DNA from 2 places in the Aeromonas enteropelogenes genome. Region 1 is predicted to be linked to the other one. Evidence: riboswitches for the same ligand, from Rfam matches in the RefSeq annotation. Region 1 holds a riboswitch; the other holds the start of a gene.
The links. Region 1 has a riboswitch for cyclic di-GMP ahead of gbpA (N-acetylglucosamine-binding protein GbpA). Riboswitches for the same ligand answer to the same signal wherever they lie in the genome.
Positions count from the first base shown of each region.

Region 2: it holds a riboswitch for cyclic di-GMP, as region 1 does, so the genes downstream of both, LA321_RS04655 (sigma-54-dependent transcriptional regulator) here and gbpA (N-acetylglucosamine-binding protein GbpA) in region 1, are expected to answer to the same signal.

Region 1 is NZ_CP083625.1:1,870,948-1,878,078, forward strand. Features, by position in the region: gene LA321_RS08845 (sulfate/molybdate ABC transporter ATP-binding protein) at 1-938, shown strand, start outside; gene cbl (HTH-type transcriptional regulator Cbl) at 1,035-1,982, shown strand; gene gbpA (N-acetylglucosamine-binding protein GbpA) at 2,044-3,468, opposite strand; cyclic di-GMP riboswitch class I at 3,533-3,617, opposite strand; gene LA321_RS08860 (methyl-accepting chemotaxis protein) at 3,883-5,571, opposite strand; gene LA321_RS08865 (M3 family metallopeptidase) at 5,853-7,131, shown strand, end outside.
Region 2 is NZ_CP083625.1:1,000,032-1,007,162, reverse strand. Features, by position in the region: gene lfhA (lateral flagellar biosynthesis protein LfhA) at 1-1,649, shown strand, start outside; cyclic di-GMP riboswitch class I at 1,836-1,923, shown strand; gene LA321_RS04655 (sigma-54-dependent transcriptional regulator) at 2,066-3,433, shown strand; gene lfiE (lateral flagellar hook-basal body complex protein LfiE) at 3,437-3,763, shown strand; gene fliFL (lateral flagellar M-ring protein FliFL) at 3,841-5,511, shown strand; gene fliGL (lateral flagellar motor switch protein FliGL) at 5,498-6,526, shown strand; gene lfiH (lateral flagellar assembly protein FliH) at 6,539-7,131, shown strand, end outside.

The sequences.
Region 1 (7,131 bases):
AAACCACCTTGCTGCGGATCATCGCCGGGCTGGAGCAGGCCGACGCTGGCCGGATCATTATCCGCGGCGAGGATGCCTCGGCGCTGCACGTGCGCGAGCGCAACGTCGGCTTCGTGTTCCAGCACTACGCCCTGTTCCGCCACATGACGGTGTTCGAGAACGTGGCATTCGGCCTGCGGGTCAGGCCGCGCAACGAACGCCCGGGCGAGGTGGCCATCCGTGCCCGGGTCAGGGAGCTGCTGGATCTGGTGCAGCTCAGTCACGTGGCCGAGCGCTACCCGACCCAGCTCTCCGGCGGCCAGCGTCAGCGGGTCGCCCTGGCCCGTGCCCTGGCGGTGCAGCCCAGGGTGCTGTTGCTGGATGAGCCCTTCGGCGCCCTTGATGCCCAGGTGCGCAAGGAGCTGCGCCGCTGGTTGCGGGAGTTGCACGACGAGTTGCACGTCACCAGCCTGTTCGTCACCCACGATCAGGAGGAGGCGCTGGAGGTGGCGGATCGGGTGGTGCTGATGAACGCCGGCCGGGTCGAGCAGATCGGCACCCCGGCCGAGGTCTATGACCATCCCGCCAGCGCCTTCGTACACAGTTTCCTCGGCAGCGTGAACCAGTTCCGCGGCCGGGTGGCCGAACAGGGGTTCGGCATCGGTGAGCAGTTGCTCGGCGGCCCCTCGACCGCCCATCTGGCCCCGGGCAGTGCCGCCATCGCCTATGTGCGTCCCCACGAGCTGGAGATTCTGCCAGTAGAGGCCAGCGGCGGTATCAGCGCCACCATCACCCGGCTGCTGCCCATGGGGCCGCGCATCCGGGTGGAGCTGCGTGGCGAGAGGGGCGTCCACTACGAGGTAGAACTTGGCAAGGAGGCGGCCAGCCATTTCACGCCGGGCCAGGAGGTACGGCTGGTAGCCAGACAGGCGCAGTTCTACCCCGATTACCAGATTTGAGGGGCTATCCAGGCAGGGTGCGAGTCATCGGCCTGCCCGCATTACCCACAACGCATGGCGGTGGACACCGCCGCGACTCGACGCAGGAGGCGATGAGTGAACTTTCAGCAGTTACGTATTATCCGTGAGGCGGCCCGGCGGGATTACAACCTGACCGAAGTGGCCAACGCCCTGTTTACCTCCCAGTCCGGAGTCAGCCGCCATATTCGCGAGCTGGAGGAGGAGCTGGGGGTGGAACTCTTTATCCGCTACGGCAAGCGGCTGCTCGGCATGACGGAGCCGGGCAAGGAGCTGCTGGTGATCGCCGAGCGCATCCTCGGGGATGCCGAGAACATCCGCAAACTGGCCAGTACCTTTGCCAATCGCGATTCCGGACGCCTGCTGGTGGCGACCACCCATACCCAGGCCCGTTACGCCCTGCCCCGGGTGGTTAAGGCGTTTCGCGAACAGTTTCCGCTGGTGCAGCTGGAGCTGCGCCAGGGCGGTCCGGAGGAGATAGTGCGGCTGGTGCAGACCGGCGAGGTGGACATCGGCATCAGCAGCGAGCAGCTCGACAGGAGCGAAGGGGTGGTGGCCTTTCCCTACTACCGCTGGCATCACAACATAGTGGTGCCGGAGCGCCATCCCCTCTCGCAAGAGTCCGAACTGACCCTGGCGGCGCTGGCCGATTGGCCCATCATCACCTATCAGGCGGGGCTGACCGGGCGGGTGCGAGTGGACGAAGCGTTCGCCGAGGCGGGGATAACGCCACAGATCCTGCTGACCGCCCAGGATTCGGATGTCATCAAAACCTATGTCGAGCTGGAGATGGGGGTCGGCATATTGGCGGACATGGCGTTCGATGCCCAGCGCGATCACTCCTTGGTGCAACTCGACGGCAGCCATCTGTTTGCACCGCACACCGCCTGGATTGGCCTCAAGCAGGGGCAGTTCCAGCACAATTTCGCCTGGCAATTCATCCAGCTCTGCAACCCCGAGCTGGTGCTGGCCGACATCCAGGCCCGTGCCATGGGCGGCGAACCCCAGATCGATTACCAGATCTGAGCCTCTCACCAGACCAAACGGGGAGCCACTGGCTCCCCGTTTTCATGTCGCGGTGAAACGATTAGTTCAACTCAATCCAGGCATCCTGCCAGTGGGAGCCGGTGCCCGGCTCATACTGGGTCGCGTTGGCAGCCCACTGGCTGCACCAGCCACTGTAGGGGAAGGGTTTGCACTGGTAGACCTTGCCGTTCTTGGGTTGCAGCACCCTGGTACCGTCGGTGTAGGACTTGAGCCCCTCCGGAAAGGTGAAGTCATGAGCGCCGCCGGCAGCGGGATCCTTGAACATCAGGTCCAGAGTCTGCTGGAGCGGGGTACCGCCATTTTTCGGGGTGCCCTTGATCACCAGCTGGTGATGACCGGCACTCAGCCCTTCCAGAGTCATGGTGAAGCCCTGGCTGCTGTCTTTGATGTCGGCGCTGGACTGGCCTTTGGCGACACCACCGTGGTCGTAGAGGGTGCTGGTGACGGCGAGATCCCCCTGGGCGGTGATGGTGAAATCGAGGATCGCCTTGCCGTTGTCGAGCTGGTATTCGCTCGCCAGACCGCTGACGCTGATGTCGTTGCCAACCGGCGGCTGCAACTGCTCAAGCTGGATCTCGACCCGCTCCAGAGCGCTGCCCGCCTTGAGGTAGACGGGGTTCTGGCCGTAGACGGGGTTGAACTGGCCATCTGTCCCCTGCTGGCCGGCACGGATCAGGCTCTGCTCAGAGTTGATCTTGCCGGCCAGGGCGTGGGCCCAATTGTTCTTCTGGCCTTGCTCCGCGCTGGCGATGGTCAGCTCGGTCTGCAGATCGGTGCGCTCGCCGTTGGCATCGAATACCCGGGTTCTGGCCTTGTCGCCGGCCGCCAGATCGATGGAGGGGTAGATGGTGCCGCCCTGGTTCCACGCCAGCGGTGGCTGGGTACCGCCCTTGAAGTTGGCATCGATCAGGTTGTAGAAGCTGTTGGCGGTATCACCCACTTCCCACACCCCGAGAATGATCTGGTAACCGGTGCGCTCCGGCAGGATGCACTGATGGGTGACCTGCTTGGGCGGTTGCACCATGTTGCCGTCGATGACGCAGAAGGGGGTGAGCTCGAAGGCGTCGCGGGTCAGCGGCTGGTTCGGGTTCCAATCCTGTTTGGTCAGATAGTAACGCCAGTTGCGGGTCACATGATTGGCGGTGAAGGTCCAGCTGATGGAAAAGGGGCCGGCCTGCACGTCGCGGCGGGTCCAGCGATCGCTGGTCTGGGCGTTGAGTTCGCCGAACTGGGGATGGCCGGCGGCAGCAATCTGCCCATCTGCCGGGCCGCCGTCCGGGAAGCCGGAGGAGGCCTCCAGGCTCTGGGGTTCCCACTGCACGGCGCCGCACTGGCTGTTGCCGCCGCTCTTGCACAGGGCGTTGCGCGATTCCGGTTGGCTGATGTAGCCGTGGGCCAGCACGCTGCCGCTGGCGAGCAGCGTCAGGGCGGCGGCGATGTGGTTGAATCGGATGGTTGCTGCCATACATTCCTCTGATCGATAGATGTGGGCAGTCACGTTGGCAGGGGAATCCCCGGGCACACCTGGGTGTGGCAACCCCGCTATCCTGGACGAACGTCTTTAGACCGGAAGTTTTGCGTCCTGACTTTTCAGCCAGTTTGCCAAATGACTACAGAAAGGGTCATGGTGTCGCGTTTGGCGACAAAATTATCATGACTAATTTTGATTAAATTATTAAGTGTAAATCTTTACAGCTTGACCTTTCTGGCGTTGGTTTTTCACTCAACTATATGTTTTTAAATGTATAAATAAGCAGCGTGATTTTCTGAATCTCGCCCATTCTGTCGATAAGATGCGAAAATTTGGCATTTTTTATCAATAAAAAAATCCCCTGCCACCTTCGTGGTCAGGGGATGGGGTGCGACAGAGCAAGACGGATCAGTGGTGAACCCGGGGGGATTCGCTCTGGCGCGGTGATGGCATCTGCATGGGCAACGGGCTCTGTTCGCTGGCGTGGCCGAGTTTGAACACGGCGAGCCGTTCGTCCAGGCTGCGGGAGAGACCGGCCAGCAGTTCGCTCTCCTGGGCCAGCTGGGAGGCAGATTGCGACATCTCCAGTGCCGAGTCGTTGATGCCGCTGACGTTGCGGTTCATGTCTTCGGCCACCATGCTCTGCTGTTCGGCGGCGGTGGCGATCTGGGTCGCCATGTCGCTCACGTGCTGGATGTGGTTGACGATGAGGGAGAGGTCCTGGCCTGCCTTCTCGGACTGGTTGACGCTGCTCTCCGCCAGCTTGCGGCTGGTGTCCATGGCGTCGGCCGCACTCACCGCCCGCTGTTGCAACTGGGCGATAGTGCCCTGGATCTCCTCGGTAGACTGGCGGGTGCGGCTCGCCAGCTGGCGCACCTCGTCGGCGACCACGGCAAACCCGCGCCCCTGTTCACCGGCCCGGGCAGCCTCGATGGCGGCGTTGAGGGCCAGCAGATTGGTCTGCTCCGAGATGGCGCTGATGACGGCGGTCACCTCGCTTATCTGCATCACCCCCTCCTTGAGCTGATTGACCTGCAGGGTGGCCTGCTCCACCTCGGTCGCCAGCGCCTGGATGCCGTGCACGCTGGCGTGTACGTCCTGATTGCCGAGGCCGGCTTCGCTGGTGGCATCCTGGGTATCGCGGGCGGTATTTTCGGCGTGACCCGCCACATCCGAGATGGTGGCGCTCATCTCGTTCATGGCGGTGGCAAGCTGGGCCAGCTGATCCCGCTGGCTGGTCACCGCCTGGTTGGTCTGCTCGGCGGAGGCCGCGATGCGCAGGGCGGCATCCGCCACGTTGCGGGCCCCCAGGCTTGCCTCGAGCAGGGCGTGGCGGATGGCATCCAGACCCTGGTTGGTACAGTGTGCCACCATCCCCAGCTCATCCTTGCCCTCAACCGGGATGCTGACCACCAGATCCCCCTTGGCGACCCGCTGCATGGCGTGATTGATCCGGGTGAGGGGATTGACGATGGAGCGGCTGATGGCAAATCCCAGCAGGCCCATCAGCAGGGTAGCCAGCAGGGTCGCGCCCCCCATCAACTCATACTGGGACCAGATGGTCGCTTCTATGTCTTGCAGCAGGATGCCGGAGCCCAGGATCCAGCCCCAGGGCTGGTAGCCGGCGACCAGCGACATCTTGCGGGCGGACTCGCCGGAAGGGGATGCCCAGAGATATTCCAGCCGACCCTGATGCCCCCCCTTGCCGAGATCCACCATGCGCTGCCAGTGGTCCTCCGTATGTGCTGCGCGCTGTTCCCCCATCTGCTGGCCGACCAGTTCCGGCTTGGCAGGGTGGACGATGATGTGGCGGGTCTCATCGATCACGAACAGGTAGTTGTCGCCATCGAAACGCATGCTGTTGAGCATGGACCTGGCCTCGGCCTGTGCCTGGTCGGCAGGCAGGCTGGTGGCGAGGGCCTGGATCCGGCTCATGGCGAGATCCAGCACCGCCTGCAGCCGTGCCTCCCGTTCACTCATCAGGTTGCGATGCAGGGCACTGACCGAGATCAGCAGCAGTGCGATAAAACCGGCCAGCGCCAGGGTGAGCAGCAGCATCAATTTGCGGCTCACGGCGATATCACCGAGCTTGAACATGGTATCTCCCTGATTTCCTTATGGGTCTGGCTGTGCTCAGCCACTCCCGTGCTCCAGATTATTTTGCAGTTAACATTTAATTAACTTTCAAAAGCTTGCCGCTAGCGAGAGCTAATTGAGTATTTCAACAACAGTATAGTCAGCAGACAGCTCTCCCCACTTTTTGGTAGCTTGTTTATGCGCATCCCGGCGCATTATTTGCCAACACATATGAATGAGATGGCATTTCACCAATAAGGAGTGGGCCCCGTGCGGGTGACCCCATTAAAAAGAGGGAATTTATGAGTTCCATTGCCAGGAATTACTTCAACCAGCTCAATGCCGACTACCTGCAGGTACACAGGCGCAAGGAGGATCTCTTCTGGTCCACCTACATGGGCACCAGCGACGATCAGGCCGGCTTCACCGCCGCCGAGCAGGCTTACAAGGGCTTTTGTGCTAATCCGGCACGGTTGCCCGAGCTGCGCGAGATGCTCGCACTGGCACAAGAAGAAGATCTCAAGCGGGGGCTCAAGGGCTGGCTCGCCTTCTTCGAGTGCAACGTCATCGAAGATCCTGCTGCCGCCGTCCTGATGGATGAGCTGGTGGCTGCCGAGGCAGCGCTGTTTGCCCACCGCAAGGGGTTGAAGCTGATCTTGCTGGACGAGCAGGGCCGCCAGGTGGCAGGCAGTCTGCCCGCCGCCAGCACGGCGCTGGCCGCCAGCGCCGATGAAGCGGTACGCCAGAGCGCGCTCGCCATGTTTCATACCCTTGAGCAGTGGGTGGTCGACAACGGCTATCTGGAGATAGTCGCGCTGCGCAACCGCTTTGCCCGCGCCATGGGCTATCGCGACTACTTCGACTACAAGGTGCACAAGAACGAGCAGATGAGCCCGGAGCAGCTGTTCGCCATCCTCGATGACTTTATCGCCCGCACCGAACAGCGGCTGCACCAGAGCCTGACCGAGCTGAAGGCAGCCAAGGGGGAAGAGGCCCTGCTGCCCCACAACCTGCGCTACAGCGTGAGCGGCGACGTGACCCGCCAGCTCGACCCCTATGTACCCTTCTCTCGGGCGCTGAAGGATTGGGTTGAGAGCTTCCGCCGCCTCGGCATCCAGTATCGCGGCGCGACCCTCACTCTGGATCTGCTGACCCGGGAGGGGAAATACGAGAATGGCTTCTGCCACGGCCCGGTGCCGAGCTTCTGGCAGGAGGAGGAGTGGGTGCCGGCGGTGGTCAACTTCACCAGCCTGGCCAACCCGGCTCAGGTGGGCAGCGGTTGGAGCGGCCTCAACACCCTGTTCCACGAGGGCGGCCACGCGGCGCACTTTGCCAACGTCATCGGCAACGCCCCCTGCTTCTCCCAGGAGTTTCCGCCCACCTCCATGGCCTATGCCGAGACCCAGTCCATGTTCTGCGACAGCCTGCTGGATGACGCGGACTGGCTCAAGCGTTACGCCAGAAATGCGGCGGGGGAGGCGATCCCCGATGCGCTCATCGAGGCCATGATCGCCGCGCGCCAGCCGTTTCGTGCCTTCAACGAGCGCCAGATCGCGCTGGTGGCCTACTTCGAACGGGATC
Region 2 (7,131 bases), 870 kb from region 1:
GTTTCACCCTGGATGCCATGCCCGGCAAGCAGATGGCCATCGATGCGGATCTCAATGCCGGCATTCTGGATCAGCATCAGGCCAGGATCCGCCGCGAGGAGATCGCCCGCGAGGCGGACTTCTACGGTGCGATGGACGGTGCTTCCAAGTTTGTGCGCGGCGATGCCATCGCCGGCCTGCTGGTACTCATCATCAACCTGGTGGGCGGTCTGGCCATCGGTATCTTCCAGCATGCGCTGCCGGTGGGAGAGGCGTTCCAGCGCTTCGCCCTGCTGACCATTGGTGATGGTCTGGTGGCGCAGATCCCGTCCCTGCTGATGTCGACGGCTGCCGCCATCATAGTGACCCGGGTGAGCGATGAGGGTGAGATGTCGGAGCAGGTGGGACAGCAGGTGCTGGCGTCCCCCCGCGTCATCTATACCGCCGCCGCCATCATGCTGATCCTGGGTCTGGTGCCGGGCATGCCGATGCTGGCCTTCCTCAGCTTTGCTGCCGTGCTGGCCTGGACAGGCTGGAGTGTCAGCAAGCGCCGTGTGCAGCAACCGGATCTGGACGCCGTCCAGGAACTGAGTCGCCAGCTGACCCAGCCTGAACAGCAGGTACTGGACTGGAGCGATCTGCCGACCGTGGATGCGGTGGCCATCGAGCTGGGTTATCGCCTGGTGCCGCTGGCCGAGCAGGACAAGGGGGCCGAGTTGTTGGCCCGGGTGAGGGGCATTCGCAAGACCCTCTCCGAACAGTATGGCTTCCTGCTGCCGGAGATCCGGGTGCGGGACAACCTGCAGCTCCAGCCGGATCAATACCGCATCAAGCTCTCCGGCGTGTCGCTGGCCGGGGGCAATGTGGATTGCCAGCGGCTGATGGCCATCAGCAGCGGTGAGACCTATGGCTCTCTGGATGGTGAGCTGACCCAGGATCCTGCCTATGGCATGAGTGCGGTCTGGATCTCGCCGGAACAGAAGGCCAAGGCCCTCAACCTGGGTTATTCGGTGGTGGACTCGGCCACCGTGATCGCGACCCACGCCAGCAAGCTGCTGCGCGAGCAGCTCGATACCCTGTTTGGTCATGACGAGGTGGGCAAGCTGGGCCAGTTCCTGGCCAACCAGTCTCCCCGTCTCGCAGAGGAGCTGAATCAGGCGCTGACCCAGATGCAGCAGCTGCGGGTTTTCCGCCAGTTGCTCAAGGATCAGGTCAGCCTGTGCGATATCCGGACCATAGCGACCACCCTGCTCGACGCCAGCGAGCTGACCAAGGATCCGGTTCTGCTCGCCTCCGATGTGCGCTGCGCCCTGAAACGGCAGATCGTCCGCCAGTCGATCGGCGCGCGGGACGTGCTGGCTACCTTCACCCTCGACGATCGGCTGGAGCAGACCCTGCTGGCCGCCATGAACCAGGCCCAGCAGCAGGGCAAGATCCAGCTGGACAGCTTCCCGGTCGATCCCCAGCTGCTTGGCCAGTTGCAGCAAAACATGCCGTTGGTGAAGGAGCAGTTGCAGCAGCTGGGTCATGCCCCCGTATTGGTAGTCATGCCGCAATTGAGGCCATTAATGGCCCGATATGCCCGTTCTTTCGCCAAAGGCCTCAAAGTACTCTCATATAATGAGGTTCCCGAAGATTTAAGAGTCGAAGTAATAGGCACTCTTGGATAATTTATGTTCAGGAAGGGATTCCTGTGGGAAGTTTTTTTTCCGCATGCTTACTTGCTATGCAATTTAAAGAAGTTATTATGTGACAGCTTTTGACAATTTTCGTCGTGTTGAACACTAATATATCATTAGTGTCCGACACTGAATGGATTCGCCTCTTCCAGGCGCCTCATCCCTGAAAGGGTTGTCACAGGACAAGGGCAAACTGAACTGAAAAGTCAGGACGCAAAGCTACCGGTCTAACAGCAGTAATGCTTATGACAGCGGGGTTGCCAGACAGCCAATCATCTTGGTTATCATGGTTTTACTTTAATAACACGGTCCTTTTTTGGACTGTGGGTGCGCGTTTTGACGACTCATGCTTGGTTTATTGCTAAATCCATCAGCAAGGGTGTCTGACATTAATGAATGATAATAATATGCCCGTATTTGATGAAATACGGGAACATCATGTCTCGAACCTGCCTATTTTGTTAGTGCAGCCGGAATTTGCTGCAACTTGTCACACTGCAGACATATTGTCAGGGCATGGATATCCGGTAGTCAGGGTTAATTCAGTAAATAAGGTTGGCGATTTTGTTAATAAAAATCGCACGGGTCTCATCTTATTTGACATGGATGCCATGACGGAAGCTGGCCCCGGAATATTGAAATCGTTTGCCGGTGTTGATTCTATTATTCTGGTCAACGAGAACCAGGCCAATCTGGCTGCCGAAGCCATGTGTGCCGGCGCGATCGACTACATTGTCAAACCCTTCAGTGCCCAACAACTGCTGGAAACCATTCAGTGTGGCCTGCGCCTGCGCCAGAAGATCCCGAACCTGGTCGCCGTCTCGAACAAGAGCCTGCAGGTACTCCAGCTGGCACGGCGAGCGGCCAAGACCTGTGCCACCATCCTGATCGGCGGCGAGTCGGGCACAGGCAAGGAGTGCCTCGCCCGCTATATCCACGACATGTCCTGCCGGGCGGGCAAGCCCTTCGTCGCCATCAACTGTGCGGCAATCCCCGAAGCCATGCTGGAATCCATCCTGTTTGGTCACAACAAGGGGGCCTTCACCGGCGCCACCAGTGCCCAGCCCGGCAAGTTCGAGCTGGCCCAGGGGGGGACCCTGCTGCTGGACGAGATCTCCGAACTCTCCCTGCCCCTGCAAACCAAGCTGCTGCGCGTTCTGCAGGAGAAAGAGGTGGAGCGCCTCGGTAGCCACCAGACCATTTCCCTCGACGTGCGGATCATCGCCGCCAGCAACAAGGAACTGCGCACCCTGGTGGCGGAAGGACAGTTCCGCGAAGACCTCTTCTATCGGCTGGATGTGCTGCCCATCAGCTGGCCCGCCCTGCGTGAGCGGCCGGAAGATATCCTGCCGCTGGCCCGCTTTTTCATCGAGCAGCATGCCCCCGGTCAGGGCTACCGTCTGAGCGAGGCCGCCGCCCGGCAACTGGTTACTTATCAATGGCCTGGCAATGTGCGCGAGCTCGACAATGTCATCCAGCGTTCGTTGATCATGGCTCGGGGTTTGCATATACAGGCGATCGATTTGATGTTGCCCATCGATCAGCAGGATGACGAGAGTGCGCCTGTTGACCTGGTGGGGTCATGCGACGGGTTGAGCGAGACCCGCCGCAATGCGGAATTTCAATTCGTACTGGAAACCTTGCGTCGCTTTCGTGGCCATCGTACCCGTACCGCGGATGCGCTCGGGATGACGACCAGGGCATTGCGATACAAGCTGGCGGCAATGCGTGAGCAAGGCATTGATATCGAACGGCAGATTCAAGCAGAGGGATAAAGAGTGAAGATTGAAATGATGTCATCACAAGTAACACTACTGCAGCAGATGCAGGAGATGCAGCGTGTCGCCAGCCAGGCGCCTTCCATCGAGTCAAACGGCACGCCGGAAGTCTCCTTCAGCAACGCCATGCAGGATGTCATCGGTCGCGTCAACGAGCAGCAGAATGTCTCGTCCCGCTTGATGGCTGCTGTCGATACCGGCCAGAGCGATGATCTGGTGGGTGCCATGGTGGCGAGTCAAAAGGCCGGCCTCAGCTTTTCCGCCCTGATGCAGGTGCGCAACAAGTTGATGACCGGGTTTGACGACATCATGCGCATGCCGCTCTGAGGTAACAGATGACTGAACTCGTGACATCCAGGCCGGGGGAACAGGACGGCTCGCTGAAAGACAGGTTGCAAGAGGGATTGCGGCATTGGCGCAATCTATCCCGCGACAACAAATCCATTTTGACCATCGCGCTGCTGGCTGCCATCGTCGCCGGCACCATAGTGGTGATCCTCTGGACCTCCAGCAAGAATTACGTCCCGCTCTACGGCAAGCAGGAACTGTACGACACCGCCAACATCATGGAGATGCTGGAAAAGGAGCAGATACCGTTCCGGCTGGAGAAGAGCTCAGGGCAGATCCTGGTGCCTGAACACCAGCTGGCTCCTGTGCGCATGGCGCTGGCCGCGCGCGGGGTGCGTGCCGCCATGCCCGCCGGGCTGGAAGGGCTCAATGCGGTGACGGGTCTCGGCACCAGTGAATTCATGGAAGGGGCACGCTATCGCCATGCCCTGGAAGGGGAGCTGGCCAGAACCATCATCTCTCTCGATGCGATCCGCAGTGCTCGGGTACATCTGGCGATCCCCAAGCGGACCCTGTTCGTCGGTCGGGATGAAGAGAAGCCCAGCGCCTCCGTGATGCTGGATCTGCAGCCGGGCCAGTCCCTCGAGCCCGGTCAGGTCGAGGCCATCGCCAACCTGGTGGCGGGCAGCATCTCCGGCATGAAGCCCGGCGCCGTGACCGTGGTCGATCAGGCCGGCCAGCTGCTCAGTGCCGAGGTGGGCGACAAGGCCACGTTCGGCAAGCAGAGCGTGCAGCAGATGGAGTACACCCGCAAGCTGGAGCAATACATCCGTCAGCGGGCCAACGACATGCTGATCCCCATGCTGGGCAACGGCAACTTCCGGGTGCAGATCGCCGCGGATGTGAATTTCAATGCGGTGGAAGAGACCCAGCAGCAGCTCGATCCGTCCGGCGTGCTGACCCGTGAGTCCAGCAAGTCCGACAAGACCATCGACTCCCTGGCACTCGGCATTCCGGGGGCCCTCTCCAATCGTCCGCCGGAGACGACCGCCAATGCGGCCGAGGATGGCAAGGAGAAGGAGGCGCCCTCCAAGGGGGATGCGCGTACCGAGCGTCAGGAAGTCACCAAGCAGTACGAGAACAGCCGCACCATAGTACATACCCGCTATCAGCAGGGCCGGCTGGAGAAGATCAACGTCTCCGTGCTGCTTAACCAGCAGATTGCCCCCAAGGAGGGCTGGAATGCCGATCAGCTCGAGCAGATCCGCCAGATGGTGGAACGCGCCGTCGGTTTCGATCAGACGCGCGGTGACCAGATCAGCCTGCAGGTGTTCAGCTTCACCGGCGCCCCGGCGGTCACCATCCCCGAGTCCAGCTGGTGGGAAACCCCCTATTGGCAGGATTCCCTGCGCTATCTGGTTGGCGGTCTGCTGGGCCTGACACTGGTCTTCTTCGGCATCCGTCCTCTGGTCAAGCATCTGGTGCGTACCCAGCAGCCGGTCGATGAGACGGTGGAACAGGAAGAGGAGCAGGAACCGACCGTCGGTCTCGCCATGCGCCGCAGCGGCGATGAAGAGGATGAGGCGGCGACGGCCATGTCCAACAGCCTGATCCGCTCGGAAGGTGCCGGCCAGCCGCACTTCGCCGCCGTCGACATGGATTCGCTGCCCGAGCCTGGCTCGGAGCTGGAGGTCCAGCTCAAGCACCTCCAGCTGCTGGTTGAGAAGGACACCGCCAGAGTGGCGGAAGTGATCAGAACATGGGTGAGTGGCAATGAACAACGTTAACCTGAACCAGAATGCGGTCGATGTTGACATCGACGACCTCGAGAAGGCCGCCATCCTGCTGCTGAGCATGGGCACGGAGGCGGCCGCCAAGGTGATGCAGAAGCTCTCCCGGGACGAGGTGCAGCGCCTCATCTCCAAGATGGCGGGGCTGCCCGGCGTCAGCTCGATGGAAGCGCGCTGGACCCTGCAGCAGTTTTTCAACCAGTACCGCGAGCAGAGCGGTATCGGCAGTGCATCGCGGGAGTATCTGGAACAGACCCTGGATCTGGCCCTCGGCCAGTCTCTCTCCCGCAGCCTGCTCGACAGCCTGTATGGCGACGTGATGAGCCAGGATATCCAGCGTCTGCAGTGGGTGCCGGCCGACGTGCTGGCCCGCTTCTTTCGCAACGAGCACCCCCAGATGCAGGCGGTACTGCTGGCCTTCCTGCCACCCCAGACCGCCTCGGCCGTACTCGATGCCCTGCCGGGCTCGGTTCACGACGACCTGCTGGTCAGGGTCGCCGGCCTCAGCACGGTGAGCGAGCATGTGCTGGGCGAGCTGCGTCTGACTCTGGAGCGCTGCCTGGCCTATGTAGCCGATCAGGCCGGTGCCAAGGTCAACGGGGTTCGCCAGGTCGCCGATATTCTCAACCGTTATCAGGGGAACAAGGAGCAGATGCTCTCCCTGCTGCGCGAACACGATGGCGAGATGGCCATCGAGATCGAGAAGAACATGTTCGACTTCATGGCGTTGCGCCGCCAGAGCGACGAAACCCTGCAGCGTCTGGTACAGGAGCTGCCAAGCGAGCTGCTGGCCCTGGCGCTCAAGAATACCGAGGCCAGCTTCCGCAAGGTGGTGCTGGGCGCCATGCCCAAGCGGATGGCCCAGGCGCTCGACGACCAGATCCAGAATCAGGGCAGCGTCTCCCTGCGCAAGGTCGAACAGGCCCGCACCGAGGTCATGCAACTGGTGCGCGAACTGGTCGAGCAGGGCGAGATCGAGTTCATGTTGTTCGAAGAGCCCACGGTCAGCTAACAGGAGGCAACCATGAGTCACCATCTGCGCAAGTTGCAGCCTGGGGCGACCCGTCTGTACCGCTTTCCGGCCCTGGGCCAGAGTGGCGAAGAGGCCCAGAACCAGCAGGAACAGTTCGAATACGGCTATCAGCAGGGGCTGGAGCAGGGCCATGATGAAGGCTATCAGACCGGCTATCAGCAGGGCCTGACCAGCGGCCTGCAGGAGGGGGAGAGTCGGGGACTGCAACAGGGACAGACCCGGGGCTTTGCCCAGGGGCTGGCAGAGGGGCGTGCCGAGTTCGAGAAGGCGATGGCTCCCTTTGCCAAACTGCAGGAGCAGTGGAGCGCCCTGACCCAGGAGAAGATGCAGCAGCAGAAGGCGTTGATCGCCCAGCTGGTGGAGCAGGTGGCGAGGCGGGTCATCATGGCCGAGTTCACCCTCAACCCGCAGCAGGTGTTGCATCAGGTGGAACAGGCGCTGGCGACCCTGCCAGCCGATCCCGAAGAGCTGGTGATCTACCTCAACGAAGGGGATCGCGAACGTCTGCTGGAGCAGGGCGTGACCCGTTGCGAAGGGTGGCCCCTGCAGGTGGATCCGGCCCTGGCGGTGGGCGACGCCCGCAT